Regions from separate parts of the Alcanivorax sp. MD8A genome, predicted to be linked through region 3. Evidence: predicted binding sites of a transcription regulator. Region 3 holds the regulator's gene; each other region holds the start of a gene.

Region 1 (4,835 bases), on a different contig from region 3:
TCCAGCGACACATACTGGTGGTAGACATCCTCGGCCGGCAAATCCAGGTGGTTCCCCGCCCAGTTCACCACCTGCTGACTGAATTGAAGTTGGCGCGCCACCGCCGGCGGTGTGTCCGGGTCCGCCAGCACCGAGTCCACCGGCTCGCGCTGGCTCATCAATGACCAATGCCCAGCGATCGCCTGGCGGTAATAACCCAGTTGGCAACCGGCCAGCAGCCAGGCCAGCAAACAGAGAAGAAAAAAACGGTGGGCGCGTCGCATCAGGCCCGTGACATGAACTTGCGTTCGGCGGTATTCACCCGCACCTTTTCGCCTTCCACAATATACTCAGGCACCTGCACCACCAGGCCAGTGTTGAGGGTAGCCGGCTTGGTCCGGGCCGACGCTGACGCCGCTTTCATGGCCGGGGCCGTTTCGGTGACTTCCAGCACCACTGACGCCGGCAATTCGAGCCCGATAACCGCATCGTCCACCTTCAGGGCCAGTACCCCTTCCGTGTCTTCGGTGATAAAGGCCAACTCGTCGCTAATGTCATCCTGCTTGAGTAGGTATTGGGAAAAGTCCTCGTTGTCCATGAAGATGTAATCCTCGCCATCCACATAGGAAAACTGCACGGGACGACGCAACAACTCTACTGTAGTCACATCCTCATCGCCCTTGAAGCGTTCTTCGAACTTGGGCCCGCCCCCCACGGCACTGGCCTTCACACGGTACAGGGTGGCAGCCCCACGGGCAGACGGGGACTGCACCTCGATCTGGCGAATGGCATAGAGGGAGCCGTTGACTTCGATAACGTCGGATTTCTTGAGTTCGCTGGCGCGGGTCATGGGAGAGGCGTTCCTGAAATTTCGATGCGCCAATACTACAACAAACACTCCGCGCAAGCTTCACACCCGCACACCGGTGACCGCTCTGCCTATTTTGCAAGCATGCTCACACAAGGGTCACCGGAACTGTGGGAGCGGTGGTTCCACCGCGAATGAAGGTCCATCGCGGTCAGACGGCCGCGCCCTCCTTAGCAATGGCAAGAATCCAATGTGGGAGCTTGCCTGCAAGCGAAGCCTCTTGTCAGTGGGACAATTGCTCCGCGATACGAACACGCGCCTGCTCACACAGTGCCTTGCGCTCTCCGTGCTCCGTCAACGGCGCGCAGAAATGCAGCCGCACGCGAATCTCCCGTCGCAACAGCATGGCCCACAGATGATGATGAAATTCATCGTCACCAATGAACGCCATGGCCCGATCCGGGGCGCCCATGCTATCCAGGTAACGAATCGCCAGCGGCTGCACCGGCACATTTGCCTGTAGCGGAGCGTCAAACAACTGGGGAAAGAAACGGCGCAGCCCGGTGCCGTCGGTGGTGGTGCCTTCCGGGAACACCAACACGGTATGCCCCAACTGCAGCCGGCCGGCGATTTCACCCGCCTTGCGACCCGACTCGCCACTGCCGCGCTGGATAAACAAAGTGCCAACGGCCCGGGCAAGATGACCGATCAGCGGCCAGTCGCCCACTTCTGCCTTGGACAAAAAGTACAGATGCCGCTGACTGGCAATCACCGGGATATCCAGCCACGAGACATGGTTGCTGACCAGGAAAACCGGGCGCCCCAACGGCTCACCCGTCACCGTGAGGCGCACCCCGAGAATACGCAAAAAACGCTGACACCAACGCTGTTTGGCGGCCAATACCGCGGGCCGTTGAGGCCACCAGAATGCGCCCAGCACAAACGCCAGCACAAATCCCCACAGCAGATGAACGACGATGCGCAACACCCGCCACACACGGCGAAGTTGGGGCCAACTGCGGCCTTGCTCAGGCGCATTAACGCTGACGCTCTCGCTCATTTCATTCATTCGGGGCATCCGTTAGCCACGTTATACGGCCTGGGCAGGCTGCATGAAATGCTGAACGTAACGGGCGGGCAGATCGTTCACATCCATCAGCACGAAGAAATCCAGACAATTGAAATCCGGGTCCCAGCAGGGCTCACCACAAATCTGCGCGCCCATGCGCACATAGGCTTTGAGTAGCGGCGGCATTTTGGCATTGGCTTCCGTGCTGTCACCGGGCAATTTGTGCAACCGCAAATGGGGAATCACACGGTGCCGGCTGGCGCTCAGGTGCTTCTCGTTAATCCGCTGCTGTACCCCGGCCACGTTGTACCCTTCGCTCAGCGCGATACTGGCACAGCCCAGCAGGTAACGGACATCATTCTCGATCATGTACTGGGCCAGCCGGGCCCACAGCACGGTGATCACGGCACCGCTGCGATGCTCAGGGTGAATGCAGGTGCGGCCAATCTCGGCCAGGCGCCCATCCAGATGCCGCAGCATGGACAGATCGAACTCGCCGCTGGAGTAAAAACCGCCCGTCCGGTTCAGGCGGTCCCCCGGCAGCACCCGGGTGTAGCCAACGATCTCGCCATTGCGGGTATCTTTTACCACCAGATGCAGGCAGTGCTTGTCATAGCGGTCCCGGTCCAGACCAAACGGCGCACTGAAACTGGCCCCATACTCCTGAGAAAAAATACGGTAGCGCATGCGCTGCACTCTCAGAATCTCACGGCGCGAGCGCGTAAAGTAGGCCACAAAGCGAGTCTGATTTTCCGCCTCATTCAACTCACGGGGAAAACGCAGAATATCCGCCGTGGCGGCAAACGGTTTGACCAGGGCTCCCTTGAGTTGGGGGCTCAGTGCTTTGATCTTTCCTGCGGCTTGCGCAAGCATGGCGTACTCCACTGGCAGTTTCGGCCAGTGTTGCCAACCCCGGTGGCAACGCAGTGACATTAGCGTGACATTTCGGAGACAACGCAAAAGGCAGGGATGATGAGGGATTAAAGGATGAAAAAAGCGGTGATTGCGGCGCGGTTCCCCTTTCCCCTGGAAGTGAAAAAAGGGGAAACCGTGCAGTGGTGTGCCTGCGGGTTGAGCCAGAACCAGCCCTGGTGTGATGGCAGCCACCGAGGCACCGACTTTGTCCCGGTGACCTTCACTGCCCGCCGCGACCAGATCGTATTCTTCTGCGGTTGCAAGCACAGCAAGCGCGGAGAAATCTGTGATGGCAGCCATGCCCGGCTGGAGCGGTCCTGATGCGCCTCGGGTGGTTTCTCCTGCTGGTACTGAGCGCCTCTCTGGCGGCAGACCCGGTACCCCTGCCCCTTGCGGTACCGGCGGATGTCTACCGGGATTATGAATGCTGGCTGGGTAAGCGCACGCTTGCCAACATCACGGATTACCACGGTCCCTGTCTACGTCGCGATGTGGTAGATGTGGCGCTGTTTCAACAGGCCCTGATCGCCGCCGGTTATGCCCACGACCCGCAATGGGAAATCATCAACAGTTACCAGCGGACCCTGCTTGAGCTCTCTCGTGGCAAGCTCCCCGCGGCAGCCACCAGCCTCTGGCTGAAGGATATCGAAGCGACACCGGGACTCGCGGCCAGCGACGCCGTGCTCCCCGTCGGCAGCAATCTGGCACAGCTGTATGGTCGCGAGACAGTGGCCGGCAACACACCACTCACCCAGCTCCAGCAGCTGGCACAGTATCGGATCGTCAGTTCCAGCCAATGGGACACCGACTGGCAGCTGCTGCAGACATTACCCCATGCCGAATTGCTGGATGCGAATCACTGGATGACCATGGTCCGTTGGGTCAACCACGGTCGAGCAGATCTGTTGTTAGCGCCACCACTACAGCACGGCCGCCAGCATTTGACGGTAGATGCCGTGATGCTCGCCCCCCTGCCAGGCGGCATGCTGTGTCTGCCCGGGAGCCGCCACTTTGCTATCTCGCGACAGTGGCCCGAAGCAGTGCTATTGCAACAAGCACTGGATCGCGGGCTGTCGATTCTCAAAAGGGAAGGCCGCGTGCAGCAGGCCTACCAGCAGGCCGGCCTGATGCTTGAAGCCTCCCCCCTGAACGCCTGTGAGTAGCAGACACAGGGCAGGATCCCAACCCGCTACCCGGTGTTACGCAACCCGGCAGCAATACCGGCGATGGTCACCATCAAGGCACTTTCGAGGGTTTCATCGCCGTCCTGCTCACGCAAACGGGCCATGAGTTCGGCCTGTAGCAAATGCAGCGGGTCGGTGTAGGGATCACGAACCCGGATAGACCAACGCATCACCGGATTATTATCCAGCAGATCTTCTCGCCCGGTCAGGGCGCTCAGCGCCCCGACCGCGCCGGTCAGTCTTTCCCGCAGGGATTGCCCCAGCGCCTCCAGCCCGGCATCTCCACCAGCCAGACGCTGCTCATACCAGGCCGCCACGTTCAGGTCGGCCTTGGCGAGCACCATCTCCAGCATATCCACCACGCCCTGGAAAAACGGCCAGTGCTCTGCCATCTCCCGCACCAGGGCACTTTGCCCGGGATCCACATGGGCTGCTTCCAGTGCCGCACCGGTGCCCAGCCAGGCAGGCAGCATCAGCCGAATCTGGGTCCAGGCAAAGACCCAGGGAATGGCACGCAAGGAGCCAATCCCCGCATCTTTCTTGCGGCGCGCCGGACGGCTGCCCAACGCCAGCCGTGACAGCTCGGTTTCGGGGGTGACGGTACGCAGGTATCGCACCAGCTCCGGTTCCTCTTTGACCACTGAGCGATACCCCGTCACCGACACGTCGGTAAGAATCTGCATCTGTTCACGCCATTGCGGTTTGGGCGCGCGGGGCGGCAACAATGTTGCCTCCAGGGTGGCCGCCACATACTGGGACAGATTGAACACCGCCACCGCCGGGCGACCGTACTTGAAGCGAATCACTTCCCCCTGCTCCGTCACCCGGATACGGCCAGCCACCGATCCCGGCGGCTGGGACAACAACGCCATGCGAGTGG
Region 2 (4,835 bases), on a different contig from region 3:
TACGGGCAAAATGCTCGTGCAGGGTGGTGATCACCTGCTTTTTGTCCGTATCACGTACCGAATCCACAAATAATGGACCCTGCTGGTTGCACCAGACACTGGCGTTGAGGCCACGCTTGTGGGCGGCGATTGCCAGCCCCATGGGGTGGCAGCCACCGTGGCCCGCGGTCATGTAAATGGTCGTAGCTTCACGCCATAACAACAGTTCCTCGGTGGTGTCTGCAGGCTGGTTGCGCAGGGCTGCAAGCGCCATCAAAAGACAAGCCGGGCCGCAGGTGAACGGGGTGCTTTGCTGCACCCAGGGCAAATGAATCTGTTCTGCGTTGGCTGGCTGGTAATGCAATCGCTTCTGGTATCGGAGGGCGTCTTGATGGTCCTCGTAATAATCCGGTGCCAGGCCAAACAGCCGGTAGCCACGTTTTTCATACAAGGCGATGGCTGCAGGGTTGTCCTTGCGCACTTCCAGTCGAAGGTAGAGTCGACGTTCCTGATGGGCATATTCTTCCGCAGCATCCATAAGCTGTTCCCCAAGGTGTTGGCCACGAAAGCCGGGATCCACGGCAATGGAATACAGACGCGCCAACCGGGTGCCGGGCTGGAGCAGAACCAGGGCATAGCCTCCCAGTTCCCCTTCCCGCTCTACTACCATCAGTCCGGCATGCTGGCGCTTTAACCATTTTCGGAAACTGCGGCGGGAGAGCCGATCGGAGGAAAAACAGCGTTGCTCCAGACGGGTAAGGGCGTCCAGATCGCTGGGTAGGGCAGGGCGTAGAGAGAAGGTGTTCATGGTCCTCGGAAGAACGGTTGTATTCGCCTGGGGCTTGGGGAACCTCTGAATAACTCCTTGCGTGCTCAGCGTGGCCTGAAGGGTGTAGCTGTTGTGTTTTGTCGCAACGGGCAGGGTGGTTCCCTTTCCTGGCGGCAAAGCGCAGCAGATGCGCCCCTCTTGACCCATAGAGGGGGCGAACCAGCCTGAAAGACTGAGCACGCAAGGAGTTATTCAGAGGTTCCCTAGCATAAGGCACCTGTGGCACCCGCAACCAGCGGATTCTTGATGCGCGAAAAGGGTAATCGGCACAGCGGTTGCAACGTCATGTAAAAGCCCGTCATCCGGCGTTTGTAGAGTCTGGCAGGTGGCGATGGCTGTGGGCATACTGGAGGCAACCAAGGAGGCGTTGATGCAGCAGAAGGATCCGGTCCGTGGACTGGTGTTATCCGGTGGGGGAGCCCGAGGGGCGTATCAGGTAGGCGTATTGTCGGCCATGGCAGACATGCTGGATCGCGGCGTCCCCAATCCTTTTCCGATCATCTGCGGCACCTCTGCGGGCGCGATCAATGCGTCTGCACTGGCTGCCAATGCGGGCAACTACCGTTCTGCCGTGCGGGGGCTGGAGCGGGTATGGTCCAACATTACTGCCGAACAGGTTTACCGCACCGATTTGTATGCTTGTCTGCGGGGGATTTTGCGCTGGTTTTTTTCCGGGTTCACCACCGGGCGGACTCCCGAGCGCAGTGCCTTGCTGGACAACCTGCCGCTGCAACGGTTGTTAAGCTTGGTGGTCAATTTTCAACGCATTCAGGGCAACCTGGATCAGGGGCATCTGCGTGCACTGGCGATAACCGCTTCCAGTTATGCCACAGGAGAGTCCGTCAGTTTTTTTCAGGGCAAAGATGATCTGGCTGAATGGGTGCGTGCGCGTCGCAAGGGCAAGCGTTCCACCATTGGTGTCGAGCATCTGTTGGCATCGGCGGCGATCCCGATTCTGTTTCCTGCTGGCAAGGTTGATGGCGGTTATTACGGTGATGGAGCCTTGCGCCAGTTGGCACCGCTAAGCCCTGCCTTGCATCTGGGCGCTTCCCGGCTACTGGTGATTGGTGTCTCTGGCAATGTCAGTGCAGGGCACCAGCGCGTCCTGAGCGGCTATCCGTCCATGGCCCAGGTGCTGGGACACGTTCTTAACAGCGTGTTTGTCGATACCCTGGAAGGGGATGTGGAGCGGCTGGAGCGCATCAACAATACGGTCAGGGCGTTGGGAGAAAGAGCGCGCCGCAAGCACGGTATTGCCCTCAAGGAAGTGGATGTACTGAAGATCTACCCCTCGCGGCCGATCGATGAAATCGCTGCGGAGCATATCGGGGAGCTGCCCAAGGGCCTGCGTTTCTTCTTGCGTGGGTCGGGTGCGACCCGTTCGCCGGGGGCCAGCGCTATGAGCTACCTGCTGTTCGAGCCCGGTTTCACCAACGCCTTGATTGAAATGGGCCGCAAGGATGCCTTGGCCCGCAAAGAGGAAATCCTGTCGTTCTTCAGTGACGAACCGCTTTACCGACCGGAGCCTCAGTCGGAAACGGAAGACGAGGCGTAACGCTGCCGACTGCGGAAGTGGCTGACGAAACTGGTGGGGTAGTCGGTGATGATGCTGTCTACCTTGAGTTTGGCCAACCGCTCGGCTTCAGTCAGATCATTGACGGTCCACACCGACACTTTCAAACCTCGCCGGCGTGCCCGGCGCATCAACGCCGGGGTGACCAGGGAAAAGTGCGGAATCACCCAGCTACAGCCCAGGCCCTGGGCACGGCGGGTCGGTTGCAGATAGCGGTACTGGCAGACGTAGCCACGCTCGATATCCGGTGCCATGGTGCCGATCATGCGCAGAAAGCCGGTATGACTGGAGGTGATCACCACCCGCGATTGCAGTTGCTGGTCATGGATCATGTGGCTGAGGTGGTGGGCCAGTTGATGCAGCACGTGGCGGTCGGCCCCTTTCACTTCAAACTGAAACCGCATCTGCGGCCCGCACAGGTCGACCACTTCCTGCAATGAGGGAATGCCGGTGGGGCTATGCCAGCCGGGAGTGTTACGTCGAGCATCCATGACGCCCAGCTGCGCTCGCGTATATTGCCGCACGTTGCCGCGAACGCCTGTGGTTCGTGTGACATCGCTGTCATGTAGCACAATCAGTTGACCGTCAGAGGACAGCCGTACGTCCAGTTCCATCTCCGTGACACCGGCCTCGACGGCCACCTGAAAGCTGGCCAGGGTGTTTTCCGGGGCTTCGCCACGGGCGCCACGATGCCCGACGAGGGCGGGGTGCAGGTGGACAGGGGTTGCTGGAGGAGTCATGGCAATATTCATACGGGCATTGTTTGCGAGAAAGATGACAGCGCTGTGACCTGGACACAAGAGGGTAAGGTGTCATTTTTATGACTTATCGCAAGGCTAGCCTTGCGCAGTAGGTTACCGAGGAGCCAGTCGATTGAATAACGCCCTGTCCGTCATCAAACAATACCTGCGAGGTATTCCGGCCAGTGCCTTTCCTGATTACGGGATTGGCCGGCGCGGAGCATCGTTGCAACGGCTGTTGGTGATCGTGTTGTTCTGGCCGGTATTTCTGCTGGTGCAGTTGATCAATGGGGCGGGACTGCTGCTCGACTATGTACTGTTTCCGGACTTTCGCCGAGTTACGGTGCGCGAGCCTTTGTTTGTCGTGGGGGTGCCACGCAGTGGCACGACCTTTCTGCACCGGTTGTTGGCGCTGGACCCGCGTTTTACGACGACGGCATTATGGGAATTGCTGTTTGCTCCATCCATTACGCAACGTTATTTCTGGACTGCTCTAGCCTCACTGGATGCGAGAATCGGCAAACCGGCCGGGCGCCTGCTTCTGTGGCTAGAGCGACGTGTGTTGGGTGGCCTGGATGGTGTGCACAAGACCGGTCTGCTGGACCCGGAAGAAGACTACCTTGGATTGATTCCGGTGTGGGGCTGTTTTCTGATGGTGCTGGTGGTGCCATCTCCTTCCTTGTGGCGCCTGACGTTTCTGGACCGCGATGGCTCTCCCGCAGAAAAACGCCGGCTAATGGCGGCCTATCGCCGTTTTGTGCAGCGGCATTTGTATTTCCATGGCCAGGACAAGCAGTTGCTGTCGAAAAACCCTTCGTTTACTCCGTGGATGCAGACCCTGGCGGACGCCTTTCCTGATGCGCGCTTCATTGGCTGCCTGCGTAATCCGGATGCCTCCGTGCCCTCACAGATCAACTCGATTCTGATTGGAGCACGGCTTTTCGAGGGGCGTGACACCACCACTTACTGGCGAGACGGGTTCATGGCGATGCTGGATTATTACTATCGGCATCTGCTGGAGGTGCTCGACACCCTTCCTGAATCGCGACAGGGGTTATCGGTCATGGAAGTGTTGGCAGATCGTCCTGCAGAGGTTGTTGCGCAACTGTACATTCGTTTCGGTTGGACTCTCGATCCGGCGTTCCGCGAACGTCTTGCGGAACAAGACCGCAAGGCAAAAGGCTATCGCAGCGGCCACCATTACGATCCGCAATCGCTGGGTGTCAGCGCAGAGGAGCTGAACGCGGTATTTGGTTGGGTCTACGACCGCTTCGGTTATTCACGGCCCGAGGCCTGAATGTCTTTGCGTGATCTGCCGTTGACTCATCGGCTGTCACATCTTGTCGCAAATTCCCGTTGGCTTTTTGTTGCTTGTCACAATTCGGAAATGGCCGCTGGTAATACTCGCGGCCATGGATACCAAAACGCTTCGTGTACTGTTTGTGGTGGATGCGATCAAAGGCCGGAATGGCGTTGGTGCCTATTTCCAGGATCTGGTATCGCATCTTGAAGACCGTGTAGAGCGGGTGGAACTGGTGCAACCCTGTTTGCAGGATCCCCACCCCTGTCAAGGCGCATCCATGCCGATTCCCGGTGACCCGACCCAGCGTCTTTTCTTTCCCCGGATACGTGAGCTCAGTGCTCTGGTGTGGGAGATGAAGCCCCACGTCATCGTTATTCCCGGCCCCGGCATTTTCTCCATGATCGGCTACTG
Region 3 (4,835 bases):
AAGCACTCGCTTACTCTGCTACATACAGGGTGTATCTCGGGGGTCGTTAACCTATCGGGGCAGCGCCCAAAAATCAATGACACTGGGCGCTGTCATATTCGGTCGGCCCGGCCGGTTTTCGCCCACCATTGCTGGTGAGCGGTCCCGCTTGCTCTCTGCACAACCATGGGCCATAGTCCGCCGGCCTGAAGCCCGGAAGATGCCATGCTGCCTGCCGCCCTGCATCCTGACAGCCTTTGGCGCCCGCTGGAACAGCTGGTGCTGCCCCCGATAATCCGCGACTGGATGGCGGATCCCGACTCGCTCACTCGCCGGCTATCCCGCTACGGCGCCTTCCGTGTCGTCCCCGGCTTCCATGCCCATGCGGTTCCGCGGGCCGATGAACGGCAACTGCTGGCTCTCCCTGCCCGGCAGGTAGCACTGATTCGCGAAGTCACCCTGATGCTGGATGACACCCCGGTGGTCGCCGCCCGCAGCGTGCTGCCGGTCACCAGCCTGACCGGCGCCAACCGCTCACTGGGGCATATGGGCAGCCGCTCACTGGGGCTTGAACTGTACAAACGGCCCCTCTGTCAGCGCGACCAGGTATGGGCAAGGCTGGCCTCCCCCGGTCAGGACCTGCCCGCCTGTTGGGGCCGCCAATCCCGCTTCATCAAGCGTGGTGCACCGCTACTGGTAGCGGAGTATTTCCTGCCGGCGTTGTGGGAGAAGGTGGGAACAGAGCTGCAAGCGACAAGCTTCAAGCTGCAAGGCGCGGAAGACGGCCCGATCTGACCGGCAGACCAGGGCTTTTAAAGGTCCATCGCGGATTAGCCGGAAAACAGGTTGTGTCAGGCGTCTGACGTTCGACCAAGCCACGCAAGTCTACCTCAAAGCTGTGAAGACCTTTTAGGTTATTCGCAAGCAGACGGCCAAGAGCGCAAGGACGGCTTTTCTCTGTGGGCCCAGTGCTCTCTGTGGTGAAAACGCGTTTGATCCAGACCAGGAATCGCGCCGCGAGCGACGCTCCTACGGCAATTCGGGAGGAGTCAATCGGGCTTTTCCCTCAGTGATCTCCGTGACCTCTGTGGTAATAACGCTTTTATCTTCTCAGCTTGAAACTTGCAGCTTGTCGCTTGAAACTCTTTTCGCCCCTGACAACTGGATGTCCCATGTTTGCCTTTGTTGAAAACCGCTATCCCGCCCTGTGGCCCTACCTTCAGCTGATGCGCCTGGACCGGCCCATCGGCACCCTGCTGCTGCTGTGGCCGACGCTGTGGGCGGTGTGGATTGCGGGGGCCGGCACCCCCAGCCTGAAAACCATCGTGATCTTCTTCCTGGGGGTGGTCATCATGCGCGCGGCAGGCTGCGTGATTAACGATTTTGCCGACCGGGATTTCGACGGCGACGTGGAGCGCACCCAGGGCCGCCCGCTGGCCACTGGCGCCATCAGCAGCAAAAAGGCGCTGGCACTGTTCGCCGGGCTGGGACTGCTGGCCTTCGTGCTGGTGCTGTTCCTCAATGAACTGACCTTCTGGCTGTCCTTCGGCGGCCTTGGGCTGGCCGTGCTTTACCCGTTTACCAAACGCTTCACCTTTATGCCGCAGCTGTTTCTGGGGGCCGCCTTCAGCTGGGCCATCCCCATGGCCTTTGCCGCAGAAACCGGCGAGGTCCCGGAAATCGCCTGGCTGCTGTATGTGGCCAACGTGGTATGGACGGTGGCCTACGATACCCAGTACGCCATGTGTGACCGTGAAGACGACCTGAAACTGGGCATCAAGAGCACCGCCATCCTGTTTGGCGATGCAGACCGGCTAATGATCGGTGCCCTCCAGGGCCTGACACTGCTGGCTCTGGTCATGGTCGGCCACCGCCTGGGCTTCAGCTGGCCCTGGTACGCCGGCCTCATCGCTATGGCCACCACCTTCCTCTATCAACACACTCTGATCCGCTATCGCGAACGCTGGCCCAGCTTCCATGCCTTCCTGAACAATCACTGGAGCGGGGCGTGTGTGTTTGTGGGGTTGTATTTCCAGTACTTTTGAGTGACAGGCTCCAAGCTGCAAGCTACAACGCGGGTCAGGGTTTCAGGTTCTGCCATGCCGTGCCCGCGCTGAAAACGTCAGGCGATGCAAACGCCGGCAATACAAACCGGTTACCTGTTCTTTCCCGCCCTGAATCGCGGCGCCCTGGTCAAATAGGTGGCTCCTCCATAAATCCGCGTTGTCGCTTGTAGCTTGCGGCTTGCATTTCCCCCACATCCGGCTCAACTTGTCATACGCATGTCATAAAAGAGCAATCTAATAGGGCACCAACAAAAGACAGACAGGCGAAGGAAGGAAGCCATGTCCCGTAACCGAATTTTGATTGTTGATGACGAGCCGGCCATTCGTGAAATGGTCGCTGTCGCTCTGGAACTGGCGGATTTCGATGTACTGGAAGCCGAAAATGCCCAGCGCGGCCACGAGATCATTGTCGACGAGCGCCCGGATCTGGTACTGCTGGACTGGATGCTGCCCTCCGTGACCGGTATTGAGCTGGCCCGCCGCCTGAAGCGTGATGAGACCACCAATGAAGTGCCGATCATCATGCTTACCGCCAAGAGTGAAGAAGACAACAAGGTGCAGGGCCTGGATGTAGGCGCCGACGACTACATTACCAAGCCGTTTTCCACTCGCGAGCTGATTTCCCGCATCAAGGCGGTGCTGCGTCGCTCTTCCAGCGCTGCCGCCGAAAAGGCCATCGAAGTGGAAGGACTGTGCCTGGATCCGGTCAGCCACCGCATCAGCGCCAACGACGAGCCGGTGGATATGGGGCCAACCGAATACCGCCTGCTGGAGTTCTTCATGAGCCATCAGGAACGGGCCTACTCTCGCACCCAGCTGCTCGATCAGGTGTGGGGTGCCAATGTGTACGTGGAAGACCGCACCATCGACGTGCATATCCGTCGTTTGCGCAAGGCGCTTGCCCCCTACGGATTTGACCGCTTTATCCAGACCGTTCGCGGTACCGGCTATCGCTTCTCGGTCAAGGCCGCCAAGGCGAGCTGATACCAATAATGTGTTAGGGTGCGTTAGCACTCAGTCTGACCCCACAAGGGCAATCATGAAAGCCAGCCTGGCCAAAGAAGTTAATCGTATTGCCGGCCTGATCGCTCTCGCCGCTCTGGCCGCCCTCGCCGTTGGCCATATCTGGCCACTGCTGGTGGGCCTGGTGGGTTACATCTTCTGGAGCACCCGGCAGCTCTTCGCCCTCTACAGCTGGCTGGTCCGCGATGACCACACCGAACCGCCCGATAGCATCGGCCTGTGGGGCGAGTTCTATACCCGACTCGAGCACCTGTTCCAGAAAGAACGGCGCGCCCAGGAAAACCTGCAAAGCATCATTCACCGGGCCCAGCAATCTGTGAACGCCCTGGAAGAAGTGGTGATCCTGATTGACCAACATGGCTACCTGGAATACTGGAATGCCGCCGCAGAGCGTTACATGGGCTTCAACGCCAGCCAGGATTTGGGGCAGCCACTGACCAATCTGATCCGCCACCCCAGATTTACCGAGTACCTTCACCTTGCTGATTTCCGTGAGCCTCTGGAAATTCCGTCGCCGGTAAACGACAACCGTATTCTGCAATTCAGGGTGACGGAGTTCGGCGTCGGCGAACAGCTTCTCATGGCACGTGATGTCACTCGGCTCCATCACCTTGAACAGATGCGCAAGGACTTCGTTGCCAATGTCAGTCATGAGTTGAAAACGCCACTGACTGTTCTTAAAGGCTATCTGGAAACCCTGCTCGACACCGTGCCCGAAGAACAAAACCGGTTGCGCCGTGCGTTATCGCAAATGGAAAGCCAGTCCGATCGCATGGAAGCCCTGGTCACGGATTTGCTGCTGCTGTCGAGACTGGAAAACACCGATGCCGATAACGATCGTCAGGCCGTCGCGGTGCATGGCATGCTGAATCGCATGCGCGAAAACGCCCTGGCATTAAGCGCCGATAAAAAGCACCAGATTGAACTGGATGTCCCCACTGAGGCCCGGCTGGTCGCTAACCCGGCCGAACTGGAAAGCGCCTTTGGCAACCTGATCACCAATGCCGTGAAATACACCCCCTCGGGCGGGCTGATCCAGATTCGCTGGTGGCAGGACGAAAAAGGCGCCCACCTGTCTGTTACCGACAACGGGCTGGGCATCGACCCCGCGCATATCCCCCGGCTAACGGAACGCTTTTATCGTCCCGACAACAGCCGGGTTACCCAGACCGGCGGCACCGGCTTGGGCCTTGCTATTGTCAAACACGTGATGATTCGCCATAACGGTAAACTCGACATCAAAAGCGAGCTCGGCAAAGGCAGCACCTTCACCTGCCATTTTCCAACGGAAAGGCTGGTAAACCGGCCCACTGCGGTAGCAGGATAACGCCGTTGCCTTCTGCCTCATCTGCCGCCGCAACATCGACAAAACAAAAGACGCCAGCAGGAAACAAGATGAAAAAAATCTGCGTTTATTGCGCATCCAGCACCGGTAACGATCCTGCTTTTGGCGCTGCAGCCCAAAGACTCGCCGAGGCACTGGTCAACCACGATCTGGGGCTGGTCTATGGTGGTGCCAGCGTCGGCATCATGGGCGCCCTGGCCAACGCAGTCATGCAGAAAGGCGGTGAGGTGACAGGCATCATCCCCCAAGCCCTGTTACGCCGCGAAATTGGCAATCATCATCTGACAGAATTGCAAATCGTTGACTCCATGCACGAACGCAAAGCGGCGATGGCGGATCAAGCCGATGCTTTTATTGCTTTACCCGGAGGCATGGGCACACTGGAAGAACTGTTTGAAATTCTCACCTGGGCGCAACTCGGT
Region 4 (4,835 bases), on a different contig from region 3:
ACGATGATGAGTCGCGGCATCTTGGAGTGGGCTTTACCGTCATGGAAATGCAGGGGCGTGGCAAAACCTTTATTGCTGCCACCAAAATGCTGGCGCCGTTGCTGGATCCGCGATTGATGCTGGGCATTGCCTCTTATGTTCCCTTGCTCAACAAGATGCGTGACAACATTGTAGAGATGGGGTTGCCGGAAGAGCGTTTGTACAAGGCCATGAACAAGTTCGAGCGCATTGGCGGACGCACCGAAGACGGTCGTCGTAACCCCTGGTTCCAGATCATCAAGCAACATGGGCGCTGGGTGACCAACCGCTCCAATCGTCTCTATCACGTGCCGGTGGACGGGTTGGTGAAGTTGACCCAGTACGTGCCGCGTCGGGCACTGCCGGCAGTGCCGTCCTGGGTGAAGGAGTTGACCTACGAGCCCACCGCCACTCGCTGATCTTCGCGATCAATTCATGGAACAACCGGTCATGGGGCTGGCCCAGCCAGTCCCCTAACCTGTATTGAGTCACAGCAAGAGCCCAATCCTATGTCTGACACTCCAAATAGCAAGGTAATCGCTGAAGGCAAGGCGGCTGCTACCAAGGCCCCTGCGCGCAAGAAATCGGCTGCGAAAAAAACGGCCAGCAAGCGCGCTGCGACCGGCAATGTCGCCGCGCGCAAAAAGACAGCGGCAACGCCCAAAAAGGCTGCGCGAAAGAGTGCAGTCAAGCGCAAGCCAGTAATCAAACCGGTATCGGTATTGATCGTTGGCGCCGGGTTTGCGGGCATTGGTATGGCGATCCGGCTCAAGCAGGCCGGCATCGAGGATTTTCTGATTCTTGAGCGGGATACGGCTGTCGGCGGTACCTGGAGGGATAATCAATATCCCGGTGCGGCCTGTGATATTCCGTCCAACCTGTATTCCTATTCCTTTGCGCCCAACCCCAACTGGTCACGCAGTTTCTCAGGCAGCCAGGAAATTCTTGGTTACATCCAGCATATGGTGGCCGAGTTCGGTCTGGAAAAACACATCCGTTTCCAGCAGAACGTGGCCGACCTGAGCTTCGATGAGAAGGCGGGTCTCTGGACAGCGACCACTGACAAGAAGGAAATGTTTGCCGGTCGTGCCGCCTTGATGGCGCAGGGTCCGTTGTCCACTTTCGGCTTCCCGGACATTACCGGTATCGACGACTTCAAGGGCAAGAAAATCCACAGTGCTGATTGGGATCATGATTATGATTTCAGCGGCAAAAATGTGGCGGTGATTGGCACCGGTGCCAGTGCCGTGCAGATCATTCCCGAGCTGGTCAAGGTGGCCAAGCATGTGAAGGTGTTCCAGCGCACTCCCGGCTGGGTGTTGCCACGGCCAAACTTTGTCACGCCGGAGTGGAACAAGCAGTTGTTCCGTAAGCTCCCTGCCAGTCAGCAGGCCATGCGCAATCTTCTCTACTGGGGTCATGAAAGCATGGCGCTGGCGTTTATCTGGAACTCGCCGCTGACGCGTCTGACCGAGCGATTGTCCAAGTTGCATCTGCGCACCCAGGTGAAAGACCGCTGGCTGCGTCGTCAGCTGACGCCGGATTTCACCATCGGCTGTAAACGGGTGCTCATGTCCAATGACTATTACCCAGCACTGCAGAAAGAGAACGCCAAGCTGATTACCTGGCCCATCGCTCGCATCAGCGATAACGGTATTCGTACCGTGGAGGGTATTGAGCACCAGGTGGATTGCGTCGTGTTTGCCACCGGCTACAAGGTTTGCAATGCCAGTACTCCGTTTACGGTGAAGGGGCTGAACGGCCGAGTCATGGGGGATGAATGGAAGGGCGGTGCGCAGGCCTATAAAAGTATCAATGTGTCCGGCTTCCCCAACCTGTTCCTGACCTTCGGACCTAACTCTGGCCCTGGGCACAACTCTGCGCTGGTGTACATGGAGTCTCAGCTGGAGTACGCACTCAAGGGAATTCGCAAGATTGTGGGCGAAGATTTGAAGGTGCTGGATGTGAAAGAGGAGGTGCAGGCCCGTTACAACAAGAGTATCCAGAAGCGGCTGGCGAAAACCAACTGGAACTCCGGCTGCAAGAGCTGGTACCTCACTGAAGACGGGTTCAATGCCACCATGTATCCGGGGTTTGCGACCCAGTACGCCGCCCAGATGTCGGAATTCAAAGAAGAAGATTACCAAACCGCCTGATGAGAATTGGGTAGGGAGTGGAGTGCTCCCCTGGTTTTTCCGGTGAACGCGGGCCTTTGGCCCGCGTTTTTTTATGGTGGATCGCGGGTTGCGGCAATCGGGTTTTCTTCTCCTCCGCGATGCCCCTTGTGTGTTGCCAGCCATGGCGTACCGAAGTGAGCCAAAAAACTGTCACACGAATGTCGTTCAACCTTAACCCCTGATCGGTAAAACGCAGTGTTCACCATTGCGTACCAATACAACCGAAGGGGATACCGATGAAATCCTGGCATTTTTTGGGGGCTGCCACGCTGGCAGCGATGCTGGCTGCCTGTGGCGGCGATGACAGTAATGACAATAACAGCACGAACGAAACCGGTGACCCGGTGGCAGAGGTGACCCCGGCTTCCATCAAGCTGGCGTTTTCCGGCCGTTATCAGGCCGGCAGCTTTGATGCCTCTGCAGCTGAAATTCCGGCCTATGATGCGGCCAGCCAGCGGTTGTTTGTGGTTAATGCTGAAGCCGGGGAGCTGGATGTGCTGGATCTGAGTGATCCTTCTGCGCCGGTGAAATTGAGCAGTATCAATGTGTCTGCCATCGCGGCAGGTGCCAAAGTGAATAGTGTGGCGGTAAAAAATGGCCTGGTCGCCGTCGCCATTGAAGCGGACCCTAAAACCGATAACGGTTTTGTCGCGCTGTATCAAGCGGACGACCTGACCCTGTTGGGCAGCACCGAAGTCGGCCCGCAGCCAGATATGATCACCTTTACGCCGGATGGCATGACGGTGCTGACCGCTAACGAAGGCGAGCCCAGTGACGACTACAGCGTGGACCCGGAAGGTTCCATCAGCATTATCAACGTGACAGACACCGGTTCTCCGGTCGTCACCCATGCCGACTTTTCTGGTTTTAATGCCGCTGACCTGCGTGAAGCCGGGGTGCGTATTTATGGACCGGGTGCGTCTGCTGCCCAGGACTTGGAGCCGGAGTACATTGCAGTTTCTGCCGATGGGGCAACCGCATGGGTCACGCTGCAGGAAAACAATGCGCTGGCCAAGCTCGACATCGCCACGGCCACCGTCACCGACATTCTCCCCCTTGGCGAGATTGACCGCAGCCAGGCCGGCAAGGGTATTGATGCCAGCGATGATGATGAAGTGATTGATATCAAGACCTGGGGCGGAGTTGTGGGGCTTTACCAGCCCGATGCGATCCATGCTTACAGCGCCAATGGCAGCACCTACCTGGTGACCGCCAACGAAGGGGATGCCCGTGCCTGGGGTGAGGATAACGATGCCTATTGGGGTGAAGAGGCCGATGATTCGGAAGATCCGCCGGTGCTGTGTGAGCCGGATGCCAGCCAGGGCTTTGTGGAAGAGTTTCGTGTAAAACACCTTGTTCACACCGATGGCTTCGACCGTCGCTGTGGTGATGACATGCCTCCCCAGCTGCGTGAACTGGCAGCAGGTGCACTGCTGGATCCGACGGTGTTCGGTTACTGTGGTGCTGTCGCGGGTGACCCGGAAGGTTGCCGTGATGATGATGTACTCGGCCGATTGAACATTACCTGGACGGCCGGCTACAAAACCGATGCGGCAGGCGACCCGGTGATGTACAACGCTGCAGGGGTTCAGGATGATGCGGGTGACCGCATCATGTACGACACGCTGTACAGCTACGGCGGCCGTTCTTTCTCCATCTGGGATGAAGACGGTGTGCAGGTGTTCGATAGTGGTGATGCCATTGAGCAGTTCCTCGCAGGCGACGATTGCAAGCTGGGGAGTGACCGGTCCATCGACTGCAAGACCTGGTTCAACAGTGGTCATGACGAAAGTGGCGCCATGGATAGCCGCAGTGATGCCAAGGGGCCGGAGCCGGAAGGCCTGACCATTGGTGTGATGGGGGAAAAAACCTTCCTGTTCCTGGGGCTGGAACGCATGGGGGGCGTGATGGTGTATGACATCACGGATCCGACCGCACCGATTTTCCAGGACTACCTGAACAGCCGTGAACTGTGGGACGGGGAAGACCCGGACAATGGTAACCTGGCCGGTTTTGGTGATCTGGGTCCGGAAGGGCTGGTCTTCATTCCCGCCAGCGATGCGCCGCAAGGCAAGCCGCTACTGGTAGTGGGTAATGAGGTCAGCGGTACCACCGCGGTGTATGAGGTGCTGGTGTCAGAAGAGTAAGGCGCTAAGTCCACTGCGATTCGGTGGGCATGGTTTGGTTCATACGGATCAACGGGAATGCCTCATAGCAATGCCCATTCCGTAGGAGCGTCGCTCGCGGCGCGATTTAAGACCAGGATCAAAAGCGTTTTCACCACAGAGGGCGCAGAGTTCACGGAGAAAACCCCGTTTTCCTTCCTGAGCACTGTGCCCTCTTTGGTGGATCTGTATTTAACAACGGCTATCGCGCCGCGAGCAACGCTCCTACGGAAAGGGAGGGGAGGTTTAGATCGGGTTTTCCCGGGAATCCCGTAGTGACCGGCTCTGGTCTGCCGTGGGAGCTGTGGTTCCACGGCGATGCTTTTGGCCGGTTTTCAGCCTCTAGCAGTCGTCCGACGTCAGACCACCGACCAGATTTTTATCACGATTTGGCTTTTTGTTTGGCTTCAAACGCCGCCAGTTGTTCCGGTGTGGCGGGTGCTTGAAACTTGTCCTTCCATTCGTTGTAGGGCAT

The links. Region 3 encodes PhoB, which activates phosphate uptake and scavenging genes when phosphate is short. Its sites were predicted from a motif close to TGTCATANNNNTGTCANA; they were not measured.
Region 1: a site for PhoB is predicted at 2,782-2,799, ahead of A15D_RS12085 (CDGSH iron-sulfur domain-containing protein). Genes of this name have one in related genera too.
Region 2: a site for PhoB is predicted at 3,190-3,207, ahead of A15D_RS09375 (glycerophosphodiester phosphodiesterase). Genes of this name have one in related genera too.
Region 4: a site for PhoB is predicted at 2,344-2,361, ahead of A15D_RS10090 (choice-of-anchor I family protein). Genes of this name have one in related genera too.

The regions. Positions count from the first base shown of each region.
Region 1 covers NZ_AQOQ01000022.1:45,293-50,127, reverse strand. Annotated here, with positions in the region: gene A15D_RS12105 (aminopeptidase) at 1-263, opposite strand, end outside; gene yeiP (elongation factor P-like protein YeiP) at 263-829, opposite strand; gene A15D_RS12095 (1-acyl-sn-glycerol-3-phosphate acyltransferase) at 1,071-1,856, opposite strand; gene A15D_RS12090 (GNAT family N-acetyltransferase) at 1,878-2,729, opposite strand; gene A15D_RS12085 (CDGSH iron-sulfur domain-containing protein) at 2,844-3,092, shown strand; gene A15D_RS12080 (hypothetical protein) at 3,092-3,934, shown strand; gene ppc (phosphoenolpyruvate carboxylase) at 3,961-4,835, opposite strand, start outside.
Region 2 covers NZ_AQOQ01000014.1:59,661-64,495, reverse strand. Annotated here, with positions in the region: gene A15D_RS09385 (GNAT family N-acetyltransferase/peptidase C39 family protein) at 1-787, opposite strand, end outside; gene A15D_RS09380 (patatin-like phospholipase family protein) at 1,179-2,363, shown strand; gene A15D_RS09375 (glycerophosphodiester phosphodiesterase) at 2,336-3,121, opposite strand; gene A15D_RS09370 (sulfotransferase) at 3,255-4,418, shown strand; gene A15D_RS09365 (glycosyltransferase) at 4,534-4,835, shown strand, end outside.
Region 3 covers NZ_AQOQ01000003.1:20,173-25,007, forward strand. Annotated here, with positions in the region: gene A15D_RS02145 (chorismate lyase) at 205-774, shown strand; gene ubiA (4-hydroxybenzoate octaprenyltransferase) at 1,152-2,024, shown strand; gene phoB (phosphate regulon transcriptional regulator PhoB) at 2,325-3,029, shown strand; gene phoR (phosphate regulon sensor histidine kinase PhoR) at 3,085-4,395, shown strand; gene A15D_RS02165 (TIGR00730 family Rossman fold protein) at 4,464-4,835, shown strand, end outside.
Region 4 covers NZ_AQOQ01000016.1:30,313-35,147, forward strand. Annotated here, with positions in the region: gene A15D_RS10080 (reductase) at 1-437, shown strand, start outside; gene A15D_RS10085 (NAD(P)/FAD-dependent oxidoreductase) at 528-2,174, shown strand; gene A15D_RS10090 (choice-of-anchor I family protein) at 2,432-4,342, shown strand; gene A15D_RS10095 (DUF1244 domain-containing protein) at 4,743-4,835, opposite strand, start outside.